4 regions of the Serratia marcescens subsp. marcescens ATCC 13880 genome follow, and region 1 is predicted to be linked to each of the others. Evidence: predicted binding sites of a transcription regulator. Region 1 holds the regulator's gene; each other region holds the start of a gene.
What was found. The regulator Fur, encoded in region 1, represses iron uptake genes when iron is present. The targets are predictions, from matches to a motif close to ATAATAATGAGAACNACTATCAA.

Region 1 (3,116 bases):
GCGCACGTCGTCGCCGGCACCGGCCATTGGGTGCACGCCGAAAAACCGGAAGCGGTGCTGCGCGCCATCCACCGTTTCCTCGGCGAAGCCTGAAAAATACGTTAATCTGGCGAAAAAACGCGCTAAAGATAACGGCTTAGCGCGTTTAGCCCGCAGTTAGGCATTGTCGCCGCTCCATCTGCTGGGGTAATATGGCGCGCTATAATTTTGCCGCCGCGCCAGCGCGTTCGCGAACGCCGGTTCGGGGGTAAATTTGGGTTAGGGTTTATTGGCCCGAAGTGTGTTAATCGATGCCTCCGGAAGCGTGCGAGCGCTTTTTGATGCAAACTCCCTTGCAGTACCGCTACCTATGGCAAAAGAACAAACGGATCGCACGACGCTGGATCTGTTCGCAGATGAACGCCGTCCGGGGCGCCCGAAAACCAACCCGCTTTCCCGCGATGAACAGCTTAGAATCAATAAGCGCAATCAGTTACGGCGCGATAAAGTGCGCGGATTGCGGCGCGTAGAGCTGAAAATCAACGCGGATGCGGTGGACGCCCTGAACAAACTGGCGGAACAGCGCAACATCAGCCGCAGCGAACTCATCGAGCAGATGCTGTTGGCGCAACTGGCGGAAGAACAGCCGGAACATTGATCTCTTCGGCCGCACGCGCGGCGCGGCGTTAAGGACAACGCCGGATCGACCACGCTTTTCTTCATCCTTCGGCATCGCATAAATGCGATAAAACCCCGGCGCCACTTTCTGGCATGATACGCATTTACCGGTAAGAGACTGCGCCTGTCGGCGCCCGCCACCGTGGCGAAAGGCTCTTGTCATGGCATCATTTTAATCGGCGGCAGTGCCGGCGCCGAGTAATGCAATTAATTGAATTTAAAGGTTATACGCGATATGGCTACTGTAGGCATTTTCTTTGGCAGCGACACTGGCAATACCGAAAACATTGCCAAAATGATCCAGAAAATTCTTCAGAAACAGTTTGGCGACGATGTCTCAGAAGTGCATGACATCGCCAAAAGCAGCAAAGAAGACCTGGAAGGGTTCGATATCCTGCTGCTGGGTATCCCGACCTGGTACTACGGTGAAGCGCAGTGTGACTGGGATGATTTCTTCCCGACGCTGGAAGAAGTCGATTTCAACGGTAAACTGGTGGCGCTGTTCGGCTGCGGCGACCAGGAAGACTACGCGGAATATTTCTGTGACGCGATGGGCACCATCCGCGACATCATCGAACCGCGCGGCGCGGCCATCGTGGGCCACTGGCCGACCAAAGGCTACCACTTCGAAGCTTCCAAAGGCCTGGCGGACGACAACCACTTCATCGGTCTGGCGATCGACGAAGACCGTCAGCCGGAGCTGACCAATGAGCGCGTGGACGCCTGGGTCAAACAGATCGTCGAAGAGCTGAGCCTGGCCGATATCGTCGGCTAAACGCCGGTACTGGCGAAAGGTTGAACAAAGGCCCTGTAAAGTGCATAGTGTGCCGACAGGGCCGTCATCGGCAACAGGGATTGCTGCGATAGAAGCTACAGATTTGTAACTTCCCACCCCGTCACGGTAGACTGAGATATCGGTTTATCCCATCCATCAAGGCGTTGCATGCAAAACATGCAATAGTGCAATTATATCTTTGTTAACAACCGGCGGTTTCCATTTAGTACAACCGGTTCTATAATGAGACGCATTAACTCTTTGTGCCGACCGATGCCACAGGCGAGTACGCCTCAACTTGATTAGCATAGTAACAGGACTGAATTCGCATGACCGACAACAACATCGCATTGAAGAAGGCCGGCTTAAAAGTCACGCTTCCGCGACTCAAAATCCTGGAAGTACTGCAAAATCCGGAATGCCATCACGTCAGTGCGGAAGATTTGTACAAAAAACTGATTGATATGGGCGAAGAGATCGGCCTGGCGACGGTTTATCGCGTACTGAACCAGTTTGACGATGCGGGCATTGTGACACGTCACAATTTCGAAGGCGGCAAGTCCGTGTTCGAGCTGACCCAACAGCATCACCACGATCACCTGATTTGCCTGGACTGCGGCAAAGTGATCGAATTCAGTGATGAATCCATCGAAGTGCGCCAGCGTGATATCGCCAAGCAGCACGGCATCAAGCTCACCAACCACAGTCTGTACCTGTACGGCCACTGTGAAACCGGTGACTGCCGCGAAGACGAATCGCTGCACGACAAGAAATAAGCCTGACCGGCTATGAAAAACCGCCTCACATTGGGGCGGTTTTTTTATGCCCGCCGTACAACGGGCAAAAAAATCCCCGGACAAGCCGGGGGAAGATCATGTCATGAAATACTACAATTGCAGCGGCACTGCGACTCCACGTACTGCTCTCACTTCAACATCCGCCCCACGCCGGCACGCGCGGGGGCGAACGCATTCCCCCTTCATTATGATGCGGCCCGCCGCCAGAACCACGGGCCCCGGAGCCAGACCTAGACCTTCTCGGCGCGGCTGTAGCGTTTACCGTCCGGGCTGACCGAACGCACCTGCACGTCACCGGAGACCGCCGGCTTGGCCTTGGCGTCATAGCGCTGCCACTGCTTGCCGCCGTCGGTGGAATACTCGATGCCCAATCCCGGCAGCGCGATATTCGCTTCCAGCTTGCCGCCCGCCACGCGGGCGCCCGGCACCGGCAGACGATAAGCGACGCCGCCTTTGTCCAGCTTGGCCAGTTCACGTTGGCCCAGGATATTGGCGAAGCGCAGCCAGTCTTTCTCCAGCGCCTGGGTATCGACAAAGTGGGTTTCCCCGCCTTTGTATTCGCGGCCGGCGCGATAGTCCTGCTCCCAACCGGCGCGGTGCCAGGCGCGTTCCGCCACCGACAGCGCGCGCGGGAAGGTCATGTATTCCATCTGCGGATCGGTGCGCTGGGTTTCGCTCCACAGCTGAGCGGACAGACCGTAGGCACCCGGCCACGGCTTGTCGCTTTTGGCGTTGAAGTGGTTGCCGTCGCGGTCGACCGAGGTTTCCGCGTTCTGCGGCATGTTGTCCGGCGCGAAGCTGAACACCTTGCGTTCGTCGCTGAAGCGGGTGCCCCAGTAGTAACCGCGCTCGTCCGGATTCACCTCGTAAGGGAAGTCCATGTAGAC
Region 2 (3,116 bases), 1.3 Mb from region 1:
CAGCGCCAGCGTGCTGCCATCGATGCTGGGGCGAACCGGGTTGGCCCAGTCGATCGGGTAATCGTTGCCGCGATCGCGATACATTTTATAATCGCTATGGCTGTAGCGGTAATCCAGCCCGCCCAGCACGGTGTGTTTCACTTCGCCGGTATCGAACAGGCCCTTCAGCTGGTTATCCACGCCAAACTCGTTGGTCATCTGCGTTTCATGCTGCGCCATGCGGGTGACGGTGTGGTCGTTGACCTTCGAGTTTACGTTATAAACCAGATACTTATAGTCTTCATCGCGGTGGGTGAAGCGCAGGTTCTGGGTAAACGACAGCGCATCGCTGAAGTTATGTTCGAAGCTGTAGCCGATCGACGCCTGCTCGCGCCGCGACTTGTTGAAGCTGGGTTCGCTGATGTTAAAGTCATAGGGCACATAGCCCGCGCTGGTCGGGAACAGCGTGCCGGCGCGCGGCAGGAAGTTGCGCGACCCGGCTTTCGGATCGTTCTGGTAGCTGGTCAGCAGCGTAAAGCTGGTGTCTTCGTTCGGCAGCCAGGTGAAGGCCGGGGCGATGGCCACCCGTTGCTGCTTGCTGTCTTTGACAAACTCGTGTTCGGTTCGGGCGATACCGTTCAGGCGGTAGAACAGGGTGTTGTCGTCGTTGAGCTTGCCGCCGAAATCGAACGCCGTTTCCGCCAGATGGCGGTTGCCGGTGCTGAATTTGACTTCGTGAATGCTCTGGGCGGTAGGGCGCTTGCTGGTCATCACCACCACGCCGCCGGGGCTGACCTGGCCGTACAGCACGCCGGCCGGGCCGTGCACCATCTCCACGCGCTCCAGCAGCCAGGGATCGATCTGCCCGGCGCCGCCGTTTTGGCTCGAAAGGCCAAAGTGCAGACCGTCGAGCAGCTTGGGCGCATAGCGGAAGCCGCGGCTGATCACTTCGTCATTACGGTTGGAGTTGCCGCGGTAGGTGGTGATCACCCCGCTGGTGTAGTTCAGCGCGTCGGCGACCGACGCCGGCTCCTGGTCATTCATCTGCTCGCGCGTGACCACCGAGATGGACTGCGGCGTCTTGCGCAGAGGGGCGGCGGTCTTGGTGCCGGCGGCGCTCTCTTTGGCGACGATCCCTTTGACCGGCGCGGTCACGCTGTTTTGCGCGTCGGCGGTCACCAAAATCGTTTCGTCCGCTGCCGCAGACGCGTGTGGCGCCAAGGGCAATAACGCCAGCGCCGATCCCAGCAACAGACGCTTGGCGGACATCGCCTCCGCATTTCCGTTTTCTATCCCTTTGTTTTTAATCTTCATTATCTCTCCTGCATACCTGCTTTTGTGTGTCATGCCACCCTGATAAACCCCGAAATGCCGACAAGCGGTCTTATCCCGTCGACGTGGAGACGTCGTGTTTGCACGACGGTAAAAATCCGACAAATAGTATTGAAAATGATAATGAGTATCAATACGATTGTCAGGTTTTGTAAAAATCACTCATGTTATGTAAGGGGCGCTATGGAGTTTTTGCCGGAAAAGAGGCCAGGAAACGACCTTGAGGGATTGGCGGCGCAATGGCTGCGTGAAGAGGCGGCAGGGCAATCCGCGTGGTGGCAGAAGGTTGCCGCTCACGGCACGCCCATCGTCGAAGCGCACGATGAACAGCACGTCAAAATGACCTGGTTATGGCGCGACCCCGCCGGCGATGAACGGCACTCGCCGATATGCCGCGTTTACGCCGATATCAACGGCATTACCGATCACCACAGCACGTCCCCCAGCAGCCTGACCAGGCTCCCCGGCACCGACGTTTGGTACGGCTCGGCCGTTATCGATCGCCGCTGGCGCGGCAGCTACAGCCTGATCCCCATTACCGAGCGAGACCTCCCCCCCGTCTTCAGCGACGACGAAACGTTACGCGACCGCCAGCAGCGTGCCTGGTGGGTATCGCTGTTCCCGTTGGCGATCGCCGATCCGCTGAATCGCCTCTCTCTGGGGCCGTCTCATCGCCCGCGGCCCGTATCCCTGGCGCAAGGGCCGGATGCCGACGATCAAAGCGCCTGGCAGGCCGCCGATCGGCCGCTGGATGAGGCGCGGCTACAGCTTTTTCAGTGGCACAGCGCACGGCTGGGTAACCAGCGGCGCGTTTGGCTGTATGCCAGCGGCGAGGCGGCGGTGAAAGCGAACCGCCCGCTGGTGCTGCTGCTCGATGGCCAAAACTGGATCGAAAGGCACGCGCTGTTGCCGGTGATCGAGAACGAAACCGCGAAAGGGCGGTTGCCGCCCGCGTGCTGGTTGCTGATCGATGCGATCGATGGCGAACACAGGGAAAACGAGCTGCCTTGCAACGCCGCGTTTTGGCAGGCGGTGATCGACGAACTGCTGCCGCAGGCGCAGCGGCGCGAACCGTTCAGCGAGGCAGGGGCGCGCACCGTCGTCGCCGGCCAGAGCTACGGCGGGCTGGCGGCGTTATATGCCGGTTTGCACTGGCCAGAGCGCTTCGGCCACGTGCTGAGCCAGTCCGGCTCCTTCTGGTGGCCTACGGTGCAATTCGTTACCCAATTCGAAAAACGCCACGAACTGGAGGAAGGCTGGCTGATACGCCAGGTACGGCAGCGCAGCGCGGCGACACCCAAGCTCACCGTGATCCAACAGGCCGGCGATCGGGAGGCGGACATCGAATTCGTCAATCGCCAGATGCATCAGGCGCTGACGGCGGCCGGGCACCGCGCCGAATACCGCGTGTTTTCCGGCGGGCACGATGCGCTTTGCTGGCGCGGCGGCCTGGTGGACGGCGTGCGCCGACTGCTTGCCGTGATGGAATAACCCACACATTTTGACAGACAGGTAATGAAAATGACTCAGGAACAACAAAACCCGTTCGATGACGAAAGCCTCCGATTCTCCGTGCTGGTCAACGCGCAGCAGCAGTATTCACTGTGGCCGCAGTTTGCCGATACGCCGCAGGGGTGGCGCGTGCTGATGGGGCCGGCGTCGCGCGGCGAATGCATCGACTACATCGAAACGCACTGGCAGGACATGCGGCCGGCGGCGCTGAAAGCGGCGGATGCGGCGCGTTAAGCGCCAGGCAACCACATCGATACATTCCGTTTGAGGGAAAGGACAGACACCATGTCAGA
Region 3 (3,116 bases), 2.4 Mb from region 1:
GATAAGGCCGCTTTTAAACTGATGAACGCGCTTCATAAAGTGACAAACGGCCAGGCCGCGCAAGCGGGAAGGAGAAGCCATGTTTAAACCTCTGCTCTTGGCCGCCATTTTGGCGGCGACGGTACTGCCCGCCGCACAGCAGGCGCATGCCGAAGGGATCAGCATCGATCTGATGCCGGGCGTTTCATTGCGCATCGGCGATCAGGATAACCGCGGCCGCTATTGGGATGGTTACGATTGGCGGGATCGCGACTGGTGGCAAGGCCATCAGGGGCGTTATCTCGGCGACCGCAGCCGTCGCGGTTACTACTGGGACGGCTATCGCTGGCGCGATGGCGACTACTGGCGTAAACACTATTACTACCATGAAGGACGCTATCGTAAATACGACAAACACTACGATAAGCACCACTGGAAGAAAGAGAAAAAGCACCACCACGATCATGACCGCGATCGCTGGCGCCGCCACGGCGATGACGACCGCGATTAACGACGACGGGCCGGCGCAACGCCGGCCCGCACTGTTTTTGCTTACAGCACGCTGCCGATCAGCAGGTAGCCGTTCAATCCCACCACCACCAGCACGATCAGCTTGCCCAGGTTTTGCACCAGCGGGCCGTTGACCATTTCCCCCATCAGCGCCCGATTGCCGGTGAAAGCCAGCAGCGGCACCAACGCCAGCGCAATGCCGAAGCTGAGCAGCACCTGGCTCAGCACCAGAATGCGCGTCGCATCCATCCCCAACATGATGACGATAAACGACGGCAGCATGGTCACCGCGCGCCGCAGCCACAGCGGAATATGGAAACGCACGAACCCCTGCATCACCACCTGCCCCGCCAACGTGCCGACCACGGTAGAAGAGAGGCCGGCCGCCACCAGGCTCAGGCCGAACACGGTGGCGGCGGCGTGCCCGAGCAGCGGTTGCAGCGTCAGGTAAGCCACGTCGAGATCGGCGATGCCGCTGTGGCCGCTGAAATGAAACGCGGCGGCGGCGGTGGCCATCATCGCCAGATTGACGAAACCGGCGATGGTCATGGCCACGGCGACGTCGACTTTGGTGGCGGCATAGCGTTCCGCCTTGTCGTGCTCGCCGCCGATTTGGGTGAGCGACGAATGCAGATAGATCACGTGCGGCATGATGGTGGCGCCCAATACCCCGGCAGCCAGGAATACCGCATCGCCGTTAGGCAGATCGGGCAACGCCATGCCTTTCAGCAGCGGCGCAAGCTGCGGCTGGGAAAACGCCAGCTCGACGATGTAGGCGGCGGCGACGAACAACAACAGGCCGCCGATCACCAGCTCCAGCGGCTTTTGCCCGCGCTTTTGCAGCATCAGAATTAAAAAGGTGGCGATGCCGGTCAGCACTGCGCCCTGCAACAAAGAGACGCCGAGCAACAGCTTGAAACCGATCGCCGCGCCGATAAACTCGGCCAGATCGGTCGCCATGGCGATGATCTCCGCCTGTACCCAATAGGCCCACACCGCCGGCCGCGGAAAGCGATCGCGAATATGCTCGGCCAGATTTTTCCCGGTGGCGATCCCCAGCTTGGCGGACAACAGCTGGATCAGCATCGCCATCACATTGGCCCAAACCACCACCCACAGCAGGCTGTAGCCGAATGAGGCGCCGGCCTGGATGTTGGTGGCGAAGTTGCCGGGATCGATATAGCCGATAGCGGCGATGAAGGCGGGCCCCATGAGCGAGAGTTTGATTTTTCTGGCGGAGCGACCGGAGGTGGTTTCAACCACGCGACTGTTCAGCATATGTTGAACCCTTACTGAAATTACGTTTATCTCCACTCTATATAAATGATAATAATTATCAAGCGCATTTGGAGCGGTAAAACTTATCTCTGTAATAGCCAACATTAACGGTTTTATCGAAGGGTTCAGCACGAAGCTTGCCGATTTCCGTGCTTTTGGGATGGGATTTTGGCTGCAATACCCCTGAAAGACAGGTTAGCACAAGAATACGAATTTCCTATTGCTGCTTTAACATCTTGATTTTTTATGCTTTTGCGCAACACTTTAGGAGAACTCCCACTATGATTTTCCATATTTGCAATAGAAGTCTCGTTTTTAAACGTAGCGTTACATAAAATGACAGCCGAAATTCAGCCTGCCTCAAATTTGGAGCAAACATGTCCCATATTGCGCACTTTGCGTTGGCGATAGTGGTGGTGGCGATCCTGGCCCTGTTGGTGTGCCGCGATCGTAAAAGCATCCGCATTCGCTATGTTATTCAACTACTGGTTATCGAAGTACTGCTGGCCTACTTTTTCCTGCATTCGGAAGCGGGTTTGGGCTTCGTAAAAGGATTCGCCGCGCTGTTTGACAAACTGCTCGGGTTTGCGGGACAAGGGACTGATTTCGTGTTCGGCGGCATGGGCGACAAAGGCCTGGCGTTCTTCTTCCTGAAGGTGCTGTGCCCAATCGTCTTCATTTCGGCGCTGATCGGTATTCTGCAGTACATCAAGGTGCTGCCGTTCATCATCCGCATTATCGGCACCGTGCTGTCGAAAGTGAACGGCATGGGCAAGCTGGAGTCGTTTAACGCCGTCAGCTCGCTGATCCTGGGGCAATCCGAAAACTTCATCGCCTACAAGGATATCCTGGGCAAGATGTCGGAAAAGCGCATGTACACCATGGCGGCGACCGCGATGTCTACGGTTTCCATGTCCATCGTCGGCGCCTACATGACCATGCTGGACGCCAAGTTCGTGGTGGCGGCGCTGGTATTGAACATGTTCAGCACCTTTATCGTGCTGTCGCTGGTCAACCCGTACGACACCAATAAAGAAGAAGAGCTGCACCTCGGCAACCTGCACGAAGGCCAGAGCTTCTTTGAAATGCTGGGTGAATACATCCTGGCGGGCTTCAAAGTAGCGATTATCGTCGCCGCGATGCTGATTGGCTTCATCGCCCTGATCGCCGCGCTCAACGGTGTGTTCAGCGCCATTTTCGGCCTGAGCTTCCAGGAAATCCTCGGCTACTTCTTCTATCCATTCGCCTGGATCATGGGCATCCCTAAACACGAAGCCCTGCAGGTTGGCAGCATCATGGCGACCAAACTGGTTTCCAACGAATTCGTGGCCATGATGGAACTGCAGAAA
Region 4 (3,116 bases), 920 kb from region 1:
AAGTTCCGGCTCATACACCGCCAGCGCGTCGTCCAGCCATTGCACCGGCACGCCGTCGCGTTCCGCAAAACGCAGGCGCAGCATGTCCACCTCGCCCAGGCCCTGGATGATGGCCTGCAGCAGAGGCTCTACGGCAATGGGGCCGTTGAGTTCGATGGCGTGGGCCACCGCGTAGGCATTGCGATGCGGGGAGATTTGATCGGCGACCCAGATGCCGGGTTGCGCCGCGACCAGCGGCCATTCGCCCGCAAGCGCCGGGCCGCTGAGAGAGTTAGGGGTGTGTGACACTGCTTATTGCTCCCGTAATTACCTGGCGCCGGTCACGCCTCGCGTGCTGCGACCGGCAGAATATCTTGCCAATGCTGTTCCAGCCACTCGTCGCACGCGGAGCGCGCCGCCGGGCCAAAGACGATCGTCCACTCGGACGGAATGGCGCGGAAATCCGGCCACAAACTGTATTGTTGTTGTACGTTGCGCAGCACCAGGCTGCGCTGCTGTTGATCATCGAACGGATTCAGGCTTTCCACCATGTGTTCCTCGTGCCGTTGCCGTCGCCGATACCGGATAAGCGGTGGCGAAAGCGGAGGCCCATACCGCCTGCAGCCCATCGGTCAGGCCGCTGCGCCAGCACAGCGCGTCGTGCCCGCCTTCCACCACCCGGTAGTGCACCCGATGGCCGGCGTCGCTCAGGCGCGCCGCCATTTCGCCGCTGACCCGATGCACCAGCTTTTCCTGCGAACCGGCTTCCATAAAGACCTTCAGCGCGCCGTGGTTGCCCAGGCCGTGCCGTTCTACCTGCTGCATCAGCCAGCAGGCGTCATCGGGAATGCTCGGCAGCTGCAGCATGTCGCGCCGCGGCCACCAGTAGGAGCCGGACTGGGTGATCACCGCGCCGAAGCGCTGCGGCCAACGCAGCCCGGCGTACAGAGAAGCCAGGCCGCCAAAGCTTTGCCCCGCCACCACCGTATCGGCCGGCTTGTCGCTGTGCGGCGCCCAGTCGGCCAGCTGCGGCATCAGTTCTTCCTGCACCGCCAGCCAGAAATCGTCCTTGCAGGTTAATTCTCGCGCCCGGTGCGGCAGATCGATGATGTCGATCAGCACATACACCGCTTCCGGCAACGCCCCCTCGCGGGTCAGCTGCATCAGCGGCTCCCAAACCGGCATCTGCTTCGCCCAGAACTGGCCGTCTAGCAGGATCGCGAGCGGGCGCTCGGCCGGCTTGCTGTCGCCGGTGGTGTAGATCCAGACATCGCGGCTGTTGCCCAGGCGTTCGCTCTGCCAGGTATGGCGCTGCAAACGCGCCGGCAGTGGCGGCGTGCAGCGCCCGCTGGCGATCTCATACTCGTCGAACGAGCGCCATACCGGCTGCGGCGGCGCATCCGGCATGTGCAGACCGGAGACGCTGTGGCCGCTGGCGCTTTGCCAGGAGCGATAAGGGTTGAGCAGATCGGGGGTAGCGCTGGCGAACACCTGGTGCCACCAGTGACGCAGGTTGTGCATGTTGGCGTGCGCATCGTCGCCGCTGAACGCCGGCGGCCGCTCGTCAAAGCAGGGGATAAAGCAGTAGCTGCCGCGCCAGGCGCCGCTCAGCTCGGTCTGCCAGTACCACACGTCGGTACCGGTCAAGCGCTGCAGGCTTTGCGGCGGATTCGGCTGATGATGGTCGGTCAGGCAGTTAATGTTGATCCACACGCGACGGTAGGCGGAGGTCAATTCGCATCCCTGAGGATCGCGCCAGAAGAAGGTGGTGCGCCACCGGCCGTTACCCGCCGGTTCTACCCATGGCGTACCGCGTCGTGCCACCGTCAACCACCACCCTGGACTGCCCGCATTGCTGCTGGCCAATAATCTGCTGCTTTCTGACTGTAGTTCTGTATTCACAACGCCTACCCATTTTGTAGTTGGCGGCACCGGGAACGTCGACTTTTCCCTATCGCCGGCCACCGCCCGAACGCACTGTACGCCAAATACTATTGATAATAATTTGCATTTGCAATAGTGTGTAAGGCTTGGAGATCGTGCTGGTATTGCGCGCAACGGACAGGGATCGGGGATACATCAATGGCATCCCTTGCCGCAGCCGATTTTCTATTTCCGACTACACAAAAACTACAACCGCCCTTCCCCCCATTCGGCGAGGGATGGCAGCAAGGTAGGACACTCAGATGAAAAGCAAGCTATCACGTTATTCTTTAGCCACTCTTATCGGCTTGGGATTGGGCGCGTCCGCGTTCGCCAACGCCGCGCAGCAGACCGACACCACCACCACGGAAGAGAACAGCGGCGCCACGGAGAAAAAGCCGCGCGGCGAAGACACCATCGTCGTGACCGCCGCCCGGCAGAACCTGCAGGCGCCGGGGGTGTCCACCATCACCGCCGACGAGATCAAAAAACGCCCGCCGGCGCGCGACATCAGCGAACTGATCCGCACCATGCCCGGGGTTAACCTGACCGGCAACTCCACCAGCGGCCAGCGCGGCAACAATCGCCAGATCGATATCCGCGGCATGGGCCCGGAAAACACCCTGATTCTGATCGACGGCAAACCGGCCTCCAGCCGCAACTCGGTGCGTCAGGGCTGGCGCGGCGAGCGCGACTCGCGCGGCGATACCGCCTGGGTGCCGCCGGAAATGATCGAGCGCATCGAAGTGCTGCGCGGCCCTGCCGCAGCGCGCTACGGCAACGGCGCCGCGGGCGGCGTGGTCAACATCATCACCAAGAAAGCCGGCGATGCGCTGCACGGCTCGCTGAACGGTTACTTCAACGTGCCGCAGCACAAGCAGGAAGGCGCCACCAAGCGCACCGACTTCAGCCTGTCCGGCCCGCTGAGCGATTCCCTGAGCTTCCGCCTGTTCGGCGGCTACAGCAAAACGCAGGCCGACGCCTGGGACATTAACGAATCGCATAAATCCGAACGCGTCGGCGCCTACGCCAACAGCGTCCCGGCCGGGCGCGAGGGGGTGGTCGATAAAAACATCGACGCCTTGCTGCACTGGGATTTCGCCCATCTGCAGTCATTGGAGTTCGAGTACGCCTATGGCCGCCAGGGCAACCTGTACGCCGGCGATACCCAGAACACCAACACCAACGCCCTGGTGCAGAGCAACTACGGCAAA

Region 2: fes (enterochelin esterase) is a predicted target of Fur. The motif match lies at 1,423-1,445, and genes of this name have one in related genera.
Region 3: J0F90_RS17430 (Nramp family divalent metal transporter) is a predicted target of Fur. The motif match lies at 1,807-1,829, and genes of this name have one in related genera.
Region 4: fes (enterochelin esterase) is a predicted target of Fur. The motif match lies at 1,968-1,990, and genes of this name have one in related genera.

Annotation. Positions count from the first base shown of each region.
Region 1 covers NZ_CP071238.1:1,247,364-1,250,479, reverse strand. Annotated here, with positions in the region: gene ybfF (esterase) at 1-93, shown strand, start outside; gene ybfE (LexA regulated protein) at 350-637, shown strand; gene fldA (flavodoxin FldA) at 893-1,432, shown strand; gene fur (ferric iron uptake transcriptional regulator) at 1,762-2,208, shown strand; gene J0F90_RS05825 (beta-N-acetylhexosaminidase) at 2,460-3,116, opposite strand, start outside.
Region 2 covers NZ_CP071238.1:2,570,735-2,573,850, reverse strand. Annotated here, with positions in the region: gene J0F90_RS12340 (TonB-dependent siderophore receptor) at 1-1,293, opposite strand, end outside; gene fes (enterochelin esterase) at 1,495-2,802, shown strand; gene J0F90_RS12330 (MbtH family protein) at 2,833-3,057, shown strand; gene J0F90_RS12325 (non-ribosomal peptide synthetase) at 3,109-3,116, shown strand, end outside.
Region 3 covers NZ_CP071238.1:3,647,334-3,650,449, forward strand. Annotated here, with positions in the region: gene J0F90_RS17425 (DUF2502 domain-containing protein) at 80-490, shown strand; gene J0F90_RS17430 (Nramp family divalent metal transporter) at 532-1,767, opposite strand; gene J0F90_RS17435 (NupC/NupG family nucleoside CNT transporter) at 2,145-3,116, shown strand, end outside.
Region 4 covers NZ_CP071238.1:332,100-335,215, reverse strand. Annotated here, with positions in the region: gene J0F90_RS01505 (enterobactin synthase subunit F) at 1-288, opposite strand, end outside; gene J0F90_RS01500 (MbtH family protein) at 321-527, opposite strand; gene fes (enterochelin esterase) at 502-1,881, opposite strand; gene J0F90_RS01490 (TonB-dependent siderophore receptor) at 2,166-3,116, shown strand, end outside.